Regions from separate parts of the Azospirillum sp. FG154 genome, predicted to be linked through region 3. Evidence: riboswitches for the same ligand, from Rfam matches in the RefSeq annotation. Region 3 holds a riboswitch; each other region holds the start of a gene.
What was found. Region 3 has a riboswitch for cobalamin ahead of ACODS4_RS21765 (energy-coupling factor ABC transporter permease). Riboswitches for the same ligand answer to the same signal wherever they lie in the genome.

Region 1 (5,874 bases), on a different contig from region 3:
TGGGGGTGTCCGAGAGCAGGGCCGAGGCCGCCATCATCATGCCGGACTGGCAGTAGCCGCATTGCGGGACGTCCAGCTCCGCCCAAACCTGTTGGATCGGGTGGGGCTTTTCGGCGCCGAGCTCCTCGATGGTGACGATCTTCTGATCTTCCGTGACGGCGCCGACCGGCAGCGCGCAGGACCGTGTCGCGGCGCCGTCGACATGCACCGTGCAGGCGCCGCACTGGGCGACGCCGCAGCCGTATTTCGTCCCCGTCAGGCCGACATGGTCGCGGATGACCCAGAGCAGCGGCGTGTCCTCCTCGACATCGACCTCCACCAGCCTGCCGTTGATCGTGAGTCTCGCCATTGCATTCTCCCTGCGGGGGTTGAATCGTCAAAATGGAAGGGCCCGAACACACGCCATGCCGGGGGCGGTGGCGAAATCGGAGCGCTGGACAGAAGGGCTCGCCAGAGCGGGGCGACCGACTGGGCTTCGGCGGAGGGGATTCCGCCGATGGAGCGATTTGTGCGGGGCAGATGTCGCCAGACTATGCCGGGCGGACCGGGGAACTGTATCGAACCGTGTCGGGGCCCGGCGCTTGGGACAGTTTTTTACAATTTCACGCTTTGGCCGCCCGGTCGGTCGTGCGACGGTTTCCGACAGCCGGTGTTCCCAGTTCCAACGGTGTGCCATGCCGCCCCCGACCGATGAGTCCTCCATCCATGTCCTGCTCGTCGACGACCACCGCGACATCCGGGAGACGCTGGCCCGCTACCTTGAACGCCACGGCCTGCGCGTGACCGTGGCGGAGGACGCGGCGGCGGCGCGGCGCGTGCTGCGCCTGTCGGCGCCAGAGCTTGTGGTGCTGGACGTCATGATGCCGGGGGAGGACGGCCTCAGCCTGTGCCGACACCTGCGGGAGACCACCGAGCTTCCCGTCATCTTCCTGACGGCGCTGGGCGAAGCCACCGACCGGGTCATCGGGCTGGAGATGGGGGCCGACGATTATGTGACGAAGCCCTTCGAGCCCCGCGAACTGCTGGCGCGGATCAAGGCCGTGCTGCGCCGCAGCCGCAGCCTGCCCACGGAACCGGCCCGCCGACGCGGCGCCAGCCCGCGCGTGGAGTTCGACGGCTGGGTGCTGGACATGGGGCGGCGGGAGTTGACGGGCGCCGATGGCGTGGCGGTCTCGCTCAGCACGTCGGAGTTCCTCCTGCTGGAGGCGTTCGTGCGCCGTCCCGGCCTCGTGCTGTCCCGCGAGCAGCTGCTCGACCTGACCAAGGGCAGGGCCGCCGACGCCTTCGACCGCAGCATCGACAATCAGGTCAGCCGTCTCCGCCGCAAGGTGGAAAGCGACCCTCGGAATCCGGCCCTGATCAAAACGGTCTGGGGCGGCGGCTATTCCTTCGCCGCCGACGTGAGGGACCTGCCGTGACCGGCCTGCTCCGCCGCATCGTGCCGCGAACCCTGTTCACCCAGATGGTCCTGCTGCTCACGGCCGCCGTCGTGGTGGGAAAGCTGGGAAGCTGGGTCGTCTATCTGGATGAGCGCGCGTTGGCGATCCAGCAACTGCGGCTGGACGACACCATCGCCAAGACTGCGGCGACCATCCGGCTGGTCGCGGCGACGCCCCCCGCTCTGCACGACGATGTTCTGGAGGCGTCCGGCAGCGCGGAATTTCGCTTCTGGTGGGATCGCCAGGAGCTGGCCGCCTATGTCCACCAGACGGAGGAGATCCTTGCGGCGCGCGCCCGGCTCAGCGCCATGGTCGGGACGTCGTTCCGGGAGGTCCGGGTCCAGATCATGCGGCCGACCACGCCGCCATTGGATGACCTGAATGGACTGGAGCATCTGAAGTTCATGGCCTCGGTCCTGTTTCCCGACGGCCGTTGGCTGAATGCCGCGACGGTGCTGCCCCCTCGCCCAGGGGTGCCCGCCGGGTCGATGGCGCTGTCCATCTTCTCCGCCGTCGCCATGGTGGCGCTGGTCGCCTTCTTCATCTCCCGCCGGATCTCCCGTCCGCTCCGGTCGATCGGCGAGGCCGCCGAGCGGCTTGGACGCGGCGAGGCGGTGGAGCTGGACGAGAGGACGGGGCCGGTCGAGGTGCGGCGGGCGGCGACGGCCTTCAACGTCATGGGCGCCCGGTTGCGCCGGTTCGTCGATGACCGGACGCGGATGCTGGCGGCGGTCAGTCACGATCTGCGGACGCCGATCACCAACCTGCGTTTGCGGGTCGAACTGCTCGACGACGGCGAGACGAAGCAGAGAATGTTGCAGAACGTCGAGGAGCTGCGGCTGACCGCCGAAGCCATCCTGACCTTCGCCCGCGAGGAGGGCGGCGAGGAGGCGCGGGCGGTGGATCTCGTCTCGCTGGTCGAAAGCGTCTGCGACGACATGGCCGACGTCGGCGCGCCGGTTTCCTTCGACGGGACAGCGAAGCTTCCGGTGACCTGCCGTCCGGCCGCGATGCGGCGGGTCATCCGGAATCTGGTGGACAATGCCGTGGCCTATGGCGATGCGGCGGCGGTGTCGGTGGCTCCGGTCGGCGTGGAGGTCCGCGTGGTGGTCGACGACTGCGGGCCGGGCATCGCGCCGGTGGATTTGGAGCGGGTCTTCGAGCCTTTCGTACGCCTCGAACGGTCGCGGAACCGTTCCACCGGGGGCGTTGGTCTGGGCCTGTCCATCGCCCGGTCCATCGCCCGGGGACATGGGGGAGACATTTCCCTGGAGAACCGGTCAGGCGGCGGGCTGCGCGCAACCCTCACCCTGCCGGCCATTTTTTCAAAACGCTGACCGACGCGCGCTATGAGCCGCTGCTGAAAGAGCGCCGCCCCGCAACTCCATGACGGTCGTGACGGAGGTGGCCCTGCCTTCTGGTTCAGAAAGCGGGGCCACCTCAATCGCCGATCAGCGCTCAGGCCAGCGCCAAACGGTCCAGCGCGGTGACGCGGCGCAGCGGGTTGGCGGCGGTCAGGCGGTCGACGCCTTTCAGCGCCACCCAGGTGAAGACCGGCTCGCACAGGACCAGCGGCAGGTAGGAGGCGGCGAACAGCGCCCAATCGGCCAGCGGCGTCGCCTCTTCGCCCAGGAACAGCCAGAAGCCGACCATGGCGACCACGCCGGAATAATAGGCGGCGTCGAAGGCCATGATGCGCCGCCACGTCACCGTCGCCTTGGCCGCGCCCTCGGCGAAGAAACGCTTGCCCACCGTTTCGTGGACGGCGACCAGCGGCACGATCAGCGACAGGCTGTTGACGCCCAGATGCAGCAGATCCTGCGGCTCGAACAGCGCGCCTTGCAGCAGCAGGCCGATGGCGAAGCCAAACAGGGTGGGCAGGAAACCAAAGGTGAAATAGACGGCCGACGCGCCGATGAAATGCAGCTCCGACGCGCCCACCGGCAAATGGAAGATTTCCATGAAGATGGAGAAGAACAGCGCCGCGAAGGCGGTCTTGACCAGCTCGACCGGCTGGCGGACCAGAGCCGGGCTGTAGGCGGCCAGCGTGGCGAGCGCCGCGCCGTTCGCGGCGGTGACTTTGACGGCGTCGAGGACGCCGGGTTCGATGTGCATGGGCGGATGTCCTGAGCGATGAAAACGGAAATGCGGGCGGGCGCCGTCCAGACGCGCCAGACGGATTCGCCAGACGGATTCAAGGCTCAGCCCGATGGATAAAACGTCATCGCCACCTCCCGACCGTCCCACCGACGGCCTGCTGGGGTTGTTGGAACGGTGGCAGGTCTCCTGGCTCGCGGCTTTGCGCGTCGGGTCGCCTTCCCGGCTGGTTGGCCAGTGGCGTCGTGACCCGGCGCTTGCCGTTTACAGTTGCGGGGGCAGCTCCGGATTTGGCCCTGACGGGCCGCACCGGATTCCCTTTTCACGCGGCCATTCCTGAAACGCATTCCGGGAACGCCACGCACCACCGGGACGCAGCGTAGCCCTGTGGCCTTTGCCGCTCCAAGCTTTTTCCGTTCACCGCCCCGCTTTGGGAAGCACGGCGCCCCTGCGTGAAAATGCCGCTCGTGTCGGGCGTGGCGCTTGGGGTAATGTGTCGCGCTGCGTGTGACGCGCGCAGCGGTTGAGCACAGCGATGGATCGGCATGATCGGGAACCGGGACAAGACGCGACGGACGCGGCGGGTCAGCCTGTTGGCTGGCGCGGTCGCGTTGCTGTTGCAGATCGTCGCCTGGGCCTGGATGCCCGCCATGGCCGCGCCGACCAACGATTCGGACAGCGCCCGGATCGTCATTTGCACGCCCGACGGCTTCAAAACCGTGCTGCTCGATGATCGTGGCGCGCCGGTCGATCCTGACAGCGGCAAAACCGACAGCGGTCAAACCGACACGGCGATGTCCGGCGGCTCTTGCCCGCTCTGCCCGTTGATCGGCGGTTTGGCGTTGCCGCCGCCGGTCGCGCTGGTCATGCCCACCGACGCCGTGCGTCATGGGCCGGAGGCGCTGCCCGGCGACCGCATCGCCGCCGGTTGGTTCCTGTCCACCCTTCAGGCGCGCGCTCCCCCCTCCCTCGGCTGATCCCGTTCGCGACCGCGTTGGAGCCTGTCTTCCGCGCGGTCTTGCCCCGTGATTGCCCGTGTGGAGTCTCCCCATGCCCGGAATCTCTTCGATTCCTGCGGATTCGGCGTTGCCCGACGCCGATCCGCTGTTTGACGCCCTGCTCACCCCCAACGACAGCGGCACCCGCCATGGCCGCGTGATTTTCGCGGCGGTTCTGGTCGCCTACGCCGCCATCACCCTGACCGCCTGGCTGTGGCTGGGGGCGTGGCCGATGGCGGCCTATGGGCTGCTGGTCGCCGCCTTCGTCGGCTGGTCGCTGGTCGGCGATTCCCGCCGCCGTCGGATGAGCGAGCGCATCCGCGTCTGGCCCGACCGCACGCGGGTGGAGCAGATGGACGGCGCCGGTCGGCGCTCGGTCAGCGATTGGCAAACCAGTTGGCTGCGCGTCGCGGTCGAGGCGGACGGCTCCGCCGGTCCCCGCCTGACGCTGGGCAGCCATGGCCGCCGGATCAGCGTCGGCGGCTTTCTGACCGCTGACGAGCGGCTGGCGTTGGCCGCCGCGCTGAAAGCGGAATTGGCGACGGCGTCCAACCGGCTGAACGGCGTTTGGACGTCCGCTCCGGTCGCGCCCTTAGCCCACGCCGCCGCCCTGCCAGCGTCCGAACGCTGAGCGTTCCCGCGCGTTCGTTTTTCATCATTCCATTGTTTTCAAAGGATTGTCCGACGTGACTCGTCTTTCGACGCGCCTGCGCGCCTCCTGGCTCGCCATCCCCGGTTTGCTACTGTCGTCGGCGGCCCCCGCTTTCGCCCAACAGGTCGCCGCCCAAACCGGCGATTCCCACGCGGCTTCGCCCATTTTTCAGTTGGAGGCCGTGACGGTCACGGCGACGCGCACCGCCAACAGCGGTTTCGACGTTCCGGCTTCGGTCTCCACCGTCGGGCGGGAGCAGTTGGACGACGCCCAGGCGAACACGCTGTCCACCGTGCTGCGCACCTTGCCCAACGTGAATTTTGGCGGCGGGCCGCGCCCGGCCTCGCAAAGCCCGGCGATTCGCGGCCTGCTCGGCCCGCGAATCATCCTGTCGGTCGATGGCGCGCGCCGCAACAACGACGGCGGGGTGAACACGCCGCTGCTGCTCGATCCCGACGTCATCAAGCAGGTGGACGTCGTGCGCGGCCCGGTCTCGGCGGCCTATGGCAGCGGCGGTTTGGGCGGCGTCATGGCCTTTGAAACCATCGGGGTGGAGGACGTCCTCGCCCCCGGCAGGACGGTCGGCGGGCGGATCAAGGCGGGCTACCGCAGCGCCAACGGCGAAGCCTCCACCAATCTGACCGGCGCGGCGCGGACGCAGGGCGTCGATCTGTTGGCCAGCGTGACC
Region 2 (5,874 bases), on a different contig from region 3:
CACCGTCGGCTGGATCAGCCAGTGGAAGGAAATGATCGAGGATCCGGCCCAGAAGATTGGCCGCCCGCGTCAGCTCTTCACCGGCCACCCCGCCCGCGACTTCGTGCCGCTCGACAAACGCTGAGGTCTGTCGGATCCACGCGCCCGCCGGTCTCCGTCCAAGGGGGCGGGGCGGGCGCGTGGGACAGGCGGAGTGTGATTTTGTGACGTCAGACGTTCAGTTGGGACTGTCGGTCGCCGTGGTGGCGGTGGCCGGTGGAACGCCGCGCGTGGTGACGGTGCGCAGCGAGTTCGCCGTTCCGGCGGAGCATCGCCGGGGCGACGAGCCATTGCCCCACCGCGACGCCCTGCCCGGCGCGCCGTTCGAGCCGGAACGCTTCCGCACCCTGCAAGACGGCGTGCGCGCGGTGGCGGAGGGGCTGTCCGGCCTGTCGCTGCGCTATGTCGAGCAGCTTTACACCTTCGGCGACCGTTTCCGCGATCCGCACGAACTGTTCGGCGGGCCGCGTTCGGTCGTGGTCGGCTATCTGGCTCTGGTGCGCGACGCTCCGTTGGCGGGCGCGGCGGCGGAATGGCGCGCGTTGTACGAGCATTTCCCGTGGGAGGATTGGCGCGACCAGCGCCCGGCCCTGCTGGACAGCGTCATCATCCCGGCGTTGCGCGGCTGGATCGCGGCGGCGGGCGACGACGAGGCGCGCGCCCGGCGTGGGGAACGCGCGCAGCTCGCCTTCGGTCTGGATGGGGCCGATTGGGACATGGAGCGGGTTCTCGAACGGTATGAGATACTGTACGAGGCCGGTTTGGTCGTCGAATCCTTTCGCGACCGCGATTTGGCGGCAAGGATGGCCGAGGCTCCGCCGCCCGGCGGCGTCCTGCCGCGCGCGCTGGGCCGTCCGATGGCGCGCGACGGGCGGCGCGTCCTCGCCTCCGCGCTGGAGCGGCTGCGCGGCAAGCTGAAATACCGCCCCATCGTGTTTGAATTGCTGCCGCCCACCTTCACCCTGCACCAGCTTCAACAGGTGGTCGAAGCCCTGTCGGGCGAACGGGTGCACAAGCAGAATTTCCGCCGCCTGATGATTTCCGGCGGTCTGGTCGAACCGACCGGCAGCTTTGAAAGCCAGACCGGCGGACGCCCCGCCGAACTCCATCGCTTCCGCCGTCAAGCCATCCACGAACGGACCAGCGCCGGGGCGATCCCCTCCGCCGACCCGTCCGCGCCGCCCGCGTCCAATGGCCGCTGACCTTCCGTTTTTCGGCATGGCGTCGCTCTGCGCTCTCGCCGCTCTGCCGGTCGGGCGGGTGATCGGCGCGATGGCCGAGGCGCTGCCTGATCGCCCTTGGCCGGAGGATGAAGGCTGGCGCGGACGTCCGCGCCCATGGGCGACGGCGGGCGCGGCGGCGGTGGCGGCGATCACGGCGCTGGCGTTGCCCTGGTCCCTGCTGCCGGTTGGCTGCCTGTTCGGGTGGGCCTTGCTGCTGGCGTCCCTGGTGGACGCGCGGCGGCGCTTGCTGCCCGATGTCGTCTTGCTGCCCTTGATTCCCTTCGGCTTGACGGTGACGGCGTGGGAAGCTCCGGCGGGCGGTTTGACCGACGCGCTGACCAACCACACGGCGGCGGCGGCGCTTGGCTACGCCCTGTTCGCCGGTCTGGCGGCGGGCTATCGCCGTTTGCGCGGGCGCGATGGGTTGGGGCTGGGCGACGCGAAACTGTTGGCCGTCGCGGGGGCTTGGCTTGGGATGGAAGGGCTGCCGAACGTCGTTCTGCTGGCGGCGCTCAGCGCGCTGGGGGTGACGGTCGCCCTGGCGGCGGCGCGGCGGGACCGCCTTTCCGGCGGCGCGTCAATCGCGTTTGGCCCCTATCTGGCGGCGGCGCTGTGGCTGCTATGGTTGGCCGACGGCGGCGCTTAAGCGCTGCAACTTTTCTTTTTGGTGGGAAAGCTTGCCGCGCGGCGTTGGGCGCAGTTGTCAACGCGCGCCGGGGGGCCGATACTGGTCGTTATGGTTTTCACATCGGATTGTCCATGTCTCACCGCATTCTGATCGCCGACGACCACCCGCTGATGCGCACCGCCTTGGCCCAAACCATTGGGCAGGCGATGGCCGGGGCCGAGATTCTGGAAGTCTCGCGGTTCGACCAGATCAAGCCGGTGCTGGAAACCGGCGAGGGGGTGGACATCATCCTGCTCGACCTGCACATGCCGGGGATGAGTGGGCTGATCGGCTTGATGATGCTGCGCTCCGAACATCCGGCGATTCCGGTGATCGTGGTCTCGGCGTCGGAAGATCCGGTGACGATCCAGCGTTCGATTGATTACGGCGCCTCAGGCTTCGTGCCGAAATCCGCCCCCAACACCCAGATCGTCGAGGCGATCAACGCGGTGTTGGACGGCGAATTGTGGTTGCCGGAACTCCACGGCGCGCACGACGCCGAGGCCCCCGACCCGGCCCAGCGCGCGGCGACCCTGACCCCGCAACAGCTTCGCGTGCTGGCGGGCATCGCCGAGGGCAAGTTGAACAAGCAAATCGCCTATGAGATGAACGTCGCCGAAACCACGGTGAAGGCCCACGTCACCACGATCCTGCGCAAACTGAACGTGCTGACCCGCACCCAGGCCGCCGTTCTGGCCAGCCAACTGGCCCTGGCCCCCGCCCCGCCGCCGCCGGTGGAGTGAGGCGGCGCGGTCGCGCCGATCCGCGACTGATAATGATTGACCACCCGTCTGTTATATTATAACGTCCGCGCTCGACGGTTCCCCTCTGGGGATCAAAAGGGAACACGGTGACGCGTCCGCGCGGAATCCGTGGCTGCCCCCGCAACTGTCAGCGGATCGCCAAAGGTCCTTGTGACGCCTTGCCCCCAAGGCCGTCATGCCACTGCGCGCCGGTTCCCCCGGCCTGTGGGAAGGCAGACCGAACGCCATGATCCGTGAGCCAGGAGACCTGCCGTCGTCGTTGAAATCCCATGCCGGGCGGGGTTGCCCGGGGCAGGAGTCCTCATGATGACGCCGCGCGCGCTCTTTGCGCGCCGATCTTTCCGCTGTCGCCGCCGCCCATCCAACGACCGGCCCATCCGCCGGAGCTGTTGAGGCGTCGCGCCGTCGCGCGCTTTTCCCCCGTTTGATTCACCATCCTTGCGCGTCGTCGCGCGGGATCGTCCCGCATTTTGCGTTCCAGGATCATCATGACCATCGCCATGTCCGTTTCCCGCTGGCGCCGCGCGGCGTCGCTTTGCGCCGTCGGCGCGCTCGCCGCTTTGTTCGGTCTGTCCAGCCCGGCGGTCGCCGCCGAGGCCACCCATTATCCGTTGACCCTTCAGAATTGCGGCGTGCCGATCCGCTTTGACCAGGCCCCCAAGCGCGCCGTGTCCATCGGCCAGAGCAGCACGGAAATTCTGCTGTCGCTGGGGTTGGCCGACCGGATCGTCGGCACAGCCGTTTGGGTCGGCCCGGTGCTGAAGCCCTTTGAAGCCGCCAACAGCAAGATCAAGCGTTTGGCCGACAACGACCCCAGCTTTGAGGCGGTGGTCGGCCAAGCGCCGGATCTGGTGACGGCGCAATTTGAATGGCACGTCGGCCCGAACGGGTCGGTCGGCAAGCGCGAGCAGTTCGCGGGCTTGGGCGTCCCAACCTATCTGTCGCCGTCCGATTGCGTGGAAAAGGACAATTCCGGCAGCGGCGACGGGGTGCGCAAGCGGATGTTCACCATGGATCTGGTCTATCAGGAGATCCGCGAACTGGCCCAAATCTTCGACGTCAACGACCGGGGCGAGGCGCTGGTCGCGCAACTGCGCCAACGCGAGGCCGCCGCCGTCGCCGCCGTGGCGGGCAAGGCCAAGGACGTTCCCGTCGTCTTCTGGTTTTCCAGCAAGGACGTGAAAGGCGACGCCTTCGTCGCCGGGCGGAACGGCGCCCCGGCCTACATCCTGTCCACGCTGGGCGCCCGCAACGTCATCGCCACCAACGAGGAATGGCCGTTGATCGGTTGGGAGGGCATCGCCGCCGCGAATCCGACGGTCATCGTCATCGCCACGATGGACCGCCGCCGCTACGCCGCCGACGATCCGGCGGTGAAGCGCGCCTTCCTGACCAGCGATCCGGTCGCCAGCACGCTGGAGGCCGTGCGGCAAAACCGCGTCGTCCTGATGGACGCGCAGTCGATGAATCCCACCATCCGCACCATCGACGGCATCGAGGCGTTGGCCGCCGGCATCGCGTCCTTCGGGATGGCGCGGTGATGGGAAAGCCGGTCGCCGTCGCCCTTCTGGCCTTGGCGGCGCTGGGTTTCGCCATCGCGCTCGCCGCGTCGATTGGCGAGATGACCATCCCGCTGGAGATCATCGTCAAAACGGTGGGCAACCGCCTGTTCGGAACCGCCTTTCCGCTCAACCGCATTCAAGAGGGGGTGGTCTGGGACTACCGGCTCAGCCGCGCGCTGGTCGCCGCCTGTTGCGGCGGGGCGTTGGCGGTGTCGGGCGTCATCCTGCAAGCGCTGCTGCGCAACCCGCTAGCGGAACCCTATGTGTTGGGGATTTCCGCCGGGGCGTCCACCGGCGCGGTTCTGGTGATGATCGCCGGGATCGGCGGTGGGGCGCTGTCGCTGTCGGGCGGCGCCTTTCTCGGCGCGGTCGCCGCCATCGCGCTGGTCGGGTTGCTGGCGATGGGAAGCGGCGGCGGGTCGGACCGCGTGCTGCTGGCCGGGGTGGCGGGGTCGCAACTGTTCAACGCCATGACCTCCTACATCGTCACCACCTCGGCCAACGCCGAACAGGCGCGCGGGGTGCTGTTCTGGCTGCTTGGCAATCTGGGCGGCGCGCGGTGGCCCGATGTGGGGTTGGCCGCGCCGGTCGCGCTGGGCGGTTTCGTCGTGGCGATGCTGCACGCCCGCGCGCTCGACGCCTTCGCCTTTGGCGCCGACGCGGCGGCGTCCCTGGGCGTGCCGGTGCGCCGCGTCCGGCTGGTTCTGTTCGCGTTGACGGCGGCGATGACCGCCGCCATGGTCGGCATCGTCGGCTCCATCGGCTTCGTCGGGCTGGTCATCCCGCACGCCGCGCGCTTTCTGGTCGGGCAGGGGCACGCGCGCCTGTTGCCCGCCGCCCTGATGATCGGCGCGGTGTTTCTGGTTCTGGCCGACATCCTGTCCCGCGTTCTGGTGGCGCAACAGGTGTTGCCGGTCGGCGTGGTGACGGCGCTGTTCGGCGCCCCGGCCTTCGCCGTCATTCTTTATCGGGCAAGGAGGCCGCTGTGACTGCCAATGCGACTGCCGATGCGACTCTGGCGACGCATGAGGTTCGGTGGGGAGTCGGCGGCGTCCTGATGGTGGACGGCGTCACCCTGGCGGCGGAGCCGGGGCGGATTCTGGGCTTGATCGGCCCCAACGGTTCGGGAAAATCCAGCCTGCTGCGGCTGATGGCCCGGCTGCGCAAGGTGTCGAGCGGCGTCGTCACGCTGGGCGACGCGAACATCGACGCCCTGCCGCGCCGCGCCTTCGCCCGCCGGGTGGCGCTGGTCGAACAGCAGGCGACGACGGAGGCGGCGCTCACCGTTCACGACGTCGTGCGCCTGGGCCGCACGCCCCATCGCGGGCCGCTGTCGGCCTGGACCGGAGCCGACGCGGCGGCGGTGGACACCGCGCTGGAGCAGGTCGGGCTGGCCGACCGGCGCGACCGCTTGTGGCACAGCCTGTCGGGCGGCGAGCGCCAGCGCGCCCACATCGCCCGCGCCCTGGCGCAATGCCCCAGCGAGCTGCTGTTGGACGAGCCGACCAACCATCTGGACATCCGCCACCAGCTCGACATTCTGGCCCTGATCCGCCGCCTGCCGGTGACGAGCGTCGTCGCCCTGCACGACCTGAACCTCGCCGCGCTGTTCTGCGACC
Region 3 (5,874 bases):
TTGCGCTATCTGGCGGAGGATTGCCGCTGGGCCAACAGTCTGGTCGACCGCATCGTGTCGGAGCCGTTGCGCCCGGTCGGCGCGGTGGCCGAACCCTACGCCCTGTGGGCCATCGAACGGCAAGACGGGTTGATCCTGCCCTGCGTCCACCCGGCGATCCAACTGGTGGACGAACTGGCCCCGGTGGAGCGGTTGAAGCTGCATCTTCTCAACCTCGGCCACACCTGGTTGGCCGACGGCTGGCTGAGAGAGGGGCGCGCGCCGGAAGAAACCGTGTTCCAGGCGATGAACGTCCCGGCCATCCGCGACGATTTGGAAGCGCTGTGGCGGGAGGAGGTGTTGCCGGTCTTCGCCGCGCTGGGCCAGGGGTCGGAAGCCGAAACCTACCGCGACAGCGTGCGCGACCGCTTTCTCAACCCGTTCCTGGATCACCGTCTGGCCGACATCGCGCAAAACCACGCCGACAAGCTTCAACGCCGTCTGGCCCCGGTGGTGGCGCTGGCCGCCGATTTGACCCTGTCCATCCCGCAGGCGCGTTTGCGCGCCGCCTTGACCTGTCTCTAAAAGGACGCCGAACCGATGACCGCGCCCGCTCTCATCCTGCTGAACCCCGCCGATTCCGTCGCCGTCGCCACCCGCGAGATTGCGGCGGGAACGCCCGTGCAGGTCGGCGACTTCACCGGCGTGGCGCGCGACGCCATCCCCAGCGGCCACAAGATCGCGCTGCGGGCGCTCGGTGTTGGCGCGCCGGTGCTGAAATACGGGCAGGTCATCGGCAGCGTGACGCAGCCGATCGAGGCGGGCGCGCATGTCCACGTCCACAATCTGGGCATGGGCGACGCCCGGCTGGACGAGGCTGTGGGCGGCGCCTACCAACCGACGACGGTGACGGAGGACGCGAGTTTTCAAGGGATCGTCCGCTCTTCCGGCAAGGTCGGCACGCGCAATTACATCGGCGTCATCGCCAGCGTGAATTGCTCCGCCACCGTCTGCCGCTACATCGCCGAGGCGTTCAAGGGCGACGCGCTGGCCGACTTCCCGAACGTTGACGGCGTCGTCGCCATCACCCACGGCAGCGGTTGCGGCATGAGCGGCAGCGGCGAGGGGCTGGCGATCCTGCGCCGCACCCTGCGCGGCTACGCCGACCACCCGAACTTTGCCGGGATCCTGCTGATCGGGCTGGGCTGCGAGGTCAACCAACTCGCCCCGTTGGCCGACAGCCTCGCCCCGCGCGCCGAGGGACTGCTCGCCCGTTTGACCATCCAGGACGAAGGCGGCACCCGCGAAACGGTGGAGCGTGGGATTGCGCTGATTAAGGCCATGCTGCCCGTCGCCAACGCCGTCACCCGCCAGACGGTCCCGGCGCGTCATCTGACGGTCGGGCTGCAATGCGGCGGTTCCGACGGCTATTCCGGCATCACCGCCAACCCGGCCTTGGGCGCGGCGGTCGATCTGCTGGTGCGGCAGGGCGGCACCGCCATCCTGTCGGAAACGCCGGAGATTTACGGGGCCGAGCATCTGCTGACCGCGCGGGCGGCCAGCCCGGCCATCGCCGACAAGTTGCTGGGACAAATCCGTTGGTGGGAGGAGTACACCCGGATGCACAAGGGCGACATGAACAACAACCCGTCCCCCGGCAACAAGGCGGGCGGCATCACCACCATTCTGGAAAAATCGCTGGGCGCGGTCGCCAAGGCGGGCGGAACCGGGTTGATGGGCGTGGTCGATTACGCCGAACCAGCGGCGCCGCGTGGTTTGGTCTTCATGGACACGCCGGGTTACGACCCGGTGTCGGCGACTGGGCAGGTGGCGGGCGGGGCGACGTTGATCTGCTTCACCACCGGGCGCGGATCGACCTATGGCTGCAAGCCGACGCCCTCGCTGAAGCTCGCCACCAACAGCGCGCTGTTCCGCCGTATGAGCATGGACATGGATTTCAACGCCGGAATCATCCTGGACGACGGCGTCAGCGTCGCCGAAGCCGGGGCGGCGCTGTTCCAACTGATGCTCGACACCGCGTCCGGCGCGCCCACCCGCAGCGAGGCGCACGGCATGGGCGACAACGAGTTTGTGCCCTGGCAGTTGGGCGCGGTTATGTGAGGCGATTGGCGTCGTCACGCGCAACGCGGCGGGGCGCCCCACGCGCGAAAAGACTTGGATTGAGAGAGACCGCCGGGCTACCCTTCTGCCCGGTGGTGCGCGGCGTTCCAGCGACGGCCGCGTGAAAAGGGAATCCGGTGCGGTCCAACAGGGCCAAATCCGGGGCTGCCCCCGCAACTGTAAGCGGTGAGCATTGGGTCACGACGCCACTGGCCATCCAGCCGGGAAGGCGACCCAATGCGTGACGCCGCAAGCCAGGAGACCTGCCACCGTTCCAACAACCCCAGCACGCCGTCGGTGGGACGGCGGGGAGGTGGCGATGACGTTTTTCTTATCGGGCTGAGCGTTGAGTCCGTCCGACCAAGCGCGGCTTTTGGGGCGCGACTGGTCGCATTTCCGCTTTTCACCGCTCAGGACATCCGCACATGCACATTGAACCCGGCGTCCTTGACGCCGTCAAAGTCACCGCCGCGAATAGCGCGGCGGTGGCGGCGCTGGCCGTTTACAGCCCGGCGCTGATTCGCAAGCCAGTTGAACTGGTTAAAACCGCCTTTGCGGCGCTGTTCTTTTCCATCTTCATGGAGATCTTCCATCTGCCGGTCGGCCCGTCGGAACTGCATTTTATCGGCGCGTCCGCCGTCTATTTCACCTTCGGCTTCCTGCCCACTCTGTTCGGATTCGCCATCGGCCTGCTGCTGCAAGGCGTGTTGTTCGAGCCGCAGGATCTGCTGCATCTGGGCGTCAACAGCCTGTCGCTGATCGTGCCCCTGGTCACGGTTCATGAAACCGTGGGCAAGCGCTTCTTCGCTGAGGGCGCGGCCAAGGCCACCGTCACATGGCGGCGCATCATGGCCTTCGACGCCGCTTATTATTCCGGCGTGGTCGCCATGGTCGGCTTTTGGCTGTTCCTGGGCGAAGAGGCCACACCGCTGGCCGATTGGGCGCTGTTCGCCGCCTCCTATCTGCCGCTGGTGCTGTGCGAGCCGGTCTTCACCTGGGTGGCGTTGAAGGGCGTTGATCGTTTGACCGTCGCCAGCCCGCTGCGTCGCGTCACCGCGCTGGACCGCTTGGCGCTCGCTTGACGCCAACGCGGTAGAAAATCGACCGACGGCGTCGCACGGACAAGACGTCGTCGGTTCGATCAATGCACCAACCGGGAGCCGGGATCGGCGCCAACCATCCGCCGGGATTCGGGGAAGTCGATCACCCGCCCGGTCACGGGGGCGCCGTCATGCAGCGTCGGCAGATGCAAACCGGCGCGGTCCAGCGCGTGGGCCAGAATGCACAGCGGCGCCAAAGCCATGCGGACCCCCGACATCGCCAGCCAATCCGCCAGCAAAACCCCGGCGTCGCCGTGCTGGTCCTGTTGAATCAAACGAATCATGCCGAGCAACCGGGCCTCGTCGGTTCCCAGCGCCGGGCAGGTCGGGCGGTGAACGTCCAGCGGGCGCAGCGCGGCGGCGATGGTGACGCGCATCACCGTGTCAAAGGCGACCGCCGCGTCGTTGGACAGACCCGCCGCCATCAAACCATCCTGCCAATGGGGATGCGCCTTTTCGGGATCCCGCAACGGTTCGGCCCACAGGCGCAAGGTCATCACCACCAGATTTTCCGCCGTCTTGAGTTCGGCAAGACGCTTGCGGTGGTCGGAGAAGGTGGGGGTGGTCGGCATCGACGGCTCCGGTTCGGGGTGAACACGGGGCGGAGCGTAAAACCGGGGCGCTTTATTTGCAAATGATTCTTAATAGCGACTGTGTCAGCGATATTCAGGCCGCCGCGCCAACCCCGCCTTCAGATGGCGGATGGCGGCGTGAACCTTGGGCGGGGCGTGGCGCTTTTGCGGGTAGACGGCCCAGACGGCGGTGTTGGGTGGGGTGTGCTGTGGCAGCAGATGCGCAAGCCGCCCGTCGGCGATGGGGGCCTTGACGTAATAATCGGGCAGTTGGCACAGGCCAAAGCCGCGCAGCGCGGCGTCGAGCACGGAAAAGCCGCTGTTGCAACGCCAGCGCCCGCGCGGGCGGAACAACCAATCCCGCCCGCCATCGTCGAACAGCCAATGGTCGGCGGTGCCGATCAGGCAATCATGGGCGGCCAGATCGGTCAGGTTGGCGGGCGCGCCGTGTCGGGCCAGATAGGCGGGAGACGCGCACAGATGCATGACGCGCGGCGCGAGGCGGGTGGCGACCAGACTGGAATCGCCCAACCGTCCCAACCGGATCGCCAGATCGAAGCTCTCCTGCACCAAATCCAGCGGGCGGTTGGTCAGCTCGATTTCGACGCTCAGCAGGGGATGACGCTCCATCAGGTCGTTGACCAGCGGAACGATGAATTGCTCGCCATAGGCGGTGGCGCAGGTCATGCGCAGCAACCCCTTGACCGCGCCCTCGCCGCCGCCCTGAAGATCGCCGATGGCTTGCACCGCCTCGTCACGCTCGTCGATCAGGCGTTGGCAGCGGGCGAAAAAGGTCCGCCCGCTTTCGGTCAGGCTAACCTTGCGGGTGGTGCGGTAGAACAGGCGGGCCTGCAAACGATCCTCCAACCGCGCCACGCTGCGGCTGACGTGGGAGGAGGAGACGCGCAACCGTTCCGCCGCGCGGGAAAAGCTGCCGGTGTCGGCCACCGCCACAAACTCGTCGATGCCGTCCCAACCGCTCATGCCGCGCGCGCTCCATTATCCCTATGCAGCAAAAATCTATCCCTGAAATCGTCGTTTTGGCAATGACCGCCGCCGGTTTACACTGACCGCCAACGCCGTTGTTTTTGCTTTGGGAAGGAAACCCGCATGGTCCTGTCACGCGCCGCCGTCGCTTGGGAAGCCAACCGTCCGCTGGAGATCGAAGAGGTCGAGGTGGCCGCCCCCAAGGCGGGCGAGGTGATGGTCCGCATCGTCGCCACCGGCGTTTGCCACACCGACGCCTACACCCTGTCGGGCAAGGATTCCGAAGGCATTTTCCCCTGCATCCTCGGCCATGAGGGCGGCGGCGTGGTGGTGGAGGTTGGGCCGGGCGTGACCTCCGTCGCCGTCGGCGATCATGTGATTCCGCTCTACACGCCCGAATGTGGAACGTGCAAATTCTGCCTGTCGGGCAAGACCAACCTGTGCCAGGCGATCCGCGCCACCCAGGGCAAGGGCCTGATGCCCGACGGCACCAGCCGTTTTTCGCTGAAGGGCCAGCCCATCGCCCATTACATGGGCACCTCGACCTTCTCCGAATACACCGTGCTGCCGGAAATCGCGCTGGCCAAGATCAACAAGGCGGCGCCGCTGGAAAAGGTCTGCCTGTTGGGCTGTGGCGTCACCACCGGCATGGGCGCCGTCATGAACACGGCGAAGGTGGAGCCGGGATCGACCGTCGCCATCTTCGGTCTGGGCGGCATCGGCCTGTCGGCGATCATCGGCGCGACGATGGCCAAGGCCTCGCGCATCATCGGCATCGACATCAACGAATCGAAGTTTGAGATCGCCAAGCAGTTGGGCGCCACCGACGTGGTCAATCCGAAAAACTTCGACCGTCCGATCCAAGAGGTTCTGGTCGATATGACTGACGGCGGCGTCGATTACTCGTTCGAGTGCATCGGCAACGTCAACGTCATGCGCGCCGCGCTGGAATGCTGCCACAAGGGCTGGGGCGAGTCGGTCATCATCGGCGTCGCCGGGGCGGGCGAGGAGATTTCCACCCGACCCTTCCAACTCGTCACCGGGCGGGTGTGGCGCGGCTCGGCCTTTGGCGGCGTGCGCGGGCGCAGCGAGCTGCCGGGCTATGTGGATCGCTA

Region 1: linked by a shared signal. The riboswitch ahead of ACODS4_RS20805 (energy-coupling factor ABC transporter permease) and the one ahead of ACODS4_RS21765 (energy-coupling factor ABC transporter permease) in region 3 are both predicted to bind cobalamin.
Region 2: linked by a shared signal. The riboswitch ahead of ACODS4_RS20170 (ABC transporter substrate-binding protein) and the one ahead of ACODS4_RS21765 (energy-coupling factor ABC transporter permease) in region 3 are both predicted to bind cobalamin.

Annotation. Positions count from the first base shown of each region.
Region 1 is NZ_JBMDKF010000021.1:2,708-8,581, forward strand. It holds gene ACODS4_RS20790 ((2Fe-2S)-binding protein) at 1-349, opposite strand, end outside; gene ACODS4_RS20795 (response regulator) at 675-1,418, shown strand; gene ACODS4_RS20800 (sensor histidine kinase) at 1,415-2,776, shown strand; gene ACODS4_RS20805 (energy-coupling factor ABC transporter permease) at 2,898-3,554, opposite strand; cobalamin riboswitch at 3,699-3,920, opposite strand; gene ACODS4_RS20810 (DUF2946 domain-containing protein) at 4,082-4,513, shown strand; gene ACODS4_RS20815 (DUF2244 domain-containing protein) at 4,587-5,165, shown strand; gene ACODS4_RS20820 (TonB-dependent hemoglobin/transferrin/lactoferrin family receptor) at 5,221-5,874, shown strand, end outside.
Region 2 is NZ_JBMDKF010000019.1:117,293-123,166, forward strand. It holds gene gltA (citrate synthase) at 1-124, shown strand, start outside; gene ACODS4_RS20155 (NUDIX hydrolase) at 204-1,241, shown strand; gene ACODS4_RS20160 (prepilin peptidase) at 1,231-1,908, shown strand; gene ACODS4_RS20165 (response regulator) at 2,022-2,672, shown strand; cobalamin riboswitch at 2,731-2,962, shown strand; gene ACODS4_RS20170 (ABC transporter substrate-binding protein) at 3,182-4,234, shown strand; gene ACODS4_RS20175 (FecCD family ABC transporter permease) at 4,234-5,244, shown strand; gene ACODS4_RS20180 (ABC transporter ATP-binding protein) at 5,241-5,874, shown strand, end outside.
Region 3 is NZ_JBMDKF010000023.1:34,786-40,659, reverse strand. It holds gene ACODS4_RS21775 (mannitol dehydrogenase family protein) at 1-564, shown strand, start outside; gene ACODS4_RS21770 (UxaA family hydrolase) at 580-2,100, shown strand; cobalamin riboswitch at 2,177-2,385, shown strand; gene ACODS4_RS21765 (energy-coupling factor ABC transporter permease) at 2,526-3,182, shown strand; gene ACODS4_RS21760 (hypothetical protein) at 3,242-3,772, opposite strand; gene ACODS4_RS21755 (LysR substrate-binding domain-containing protein) at 3,857-4,756, opposite strand; gene ACODS4_RS21750 (S-(hydroxymethyl)glutathione dehydrogenase/class III alcohol dehydrogenase) at 4,883-5,874, shown strand, end outside.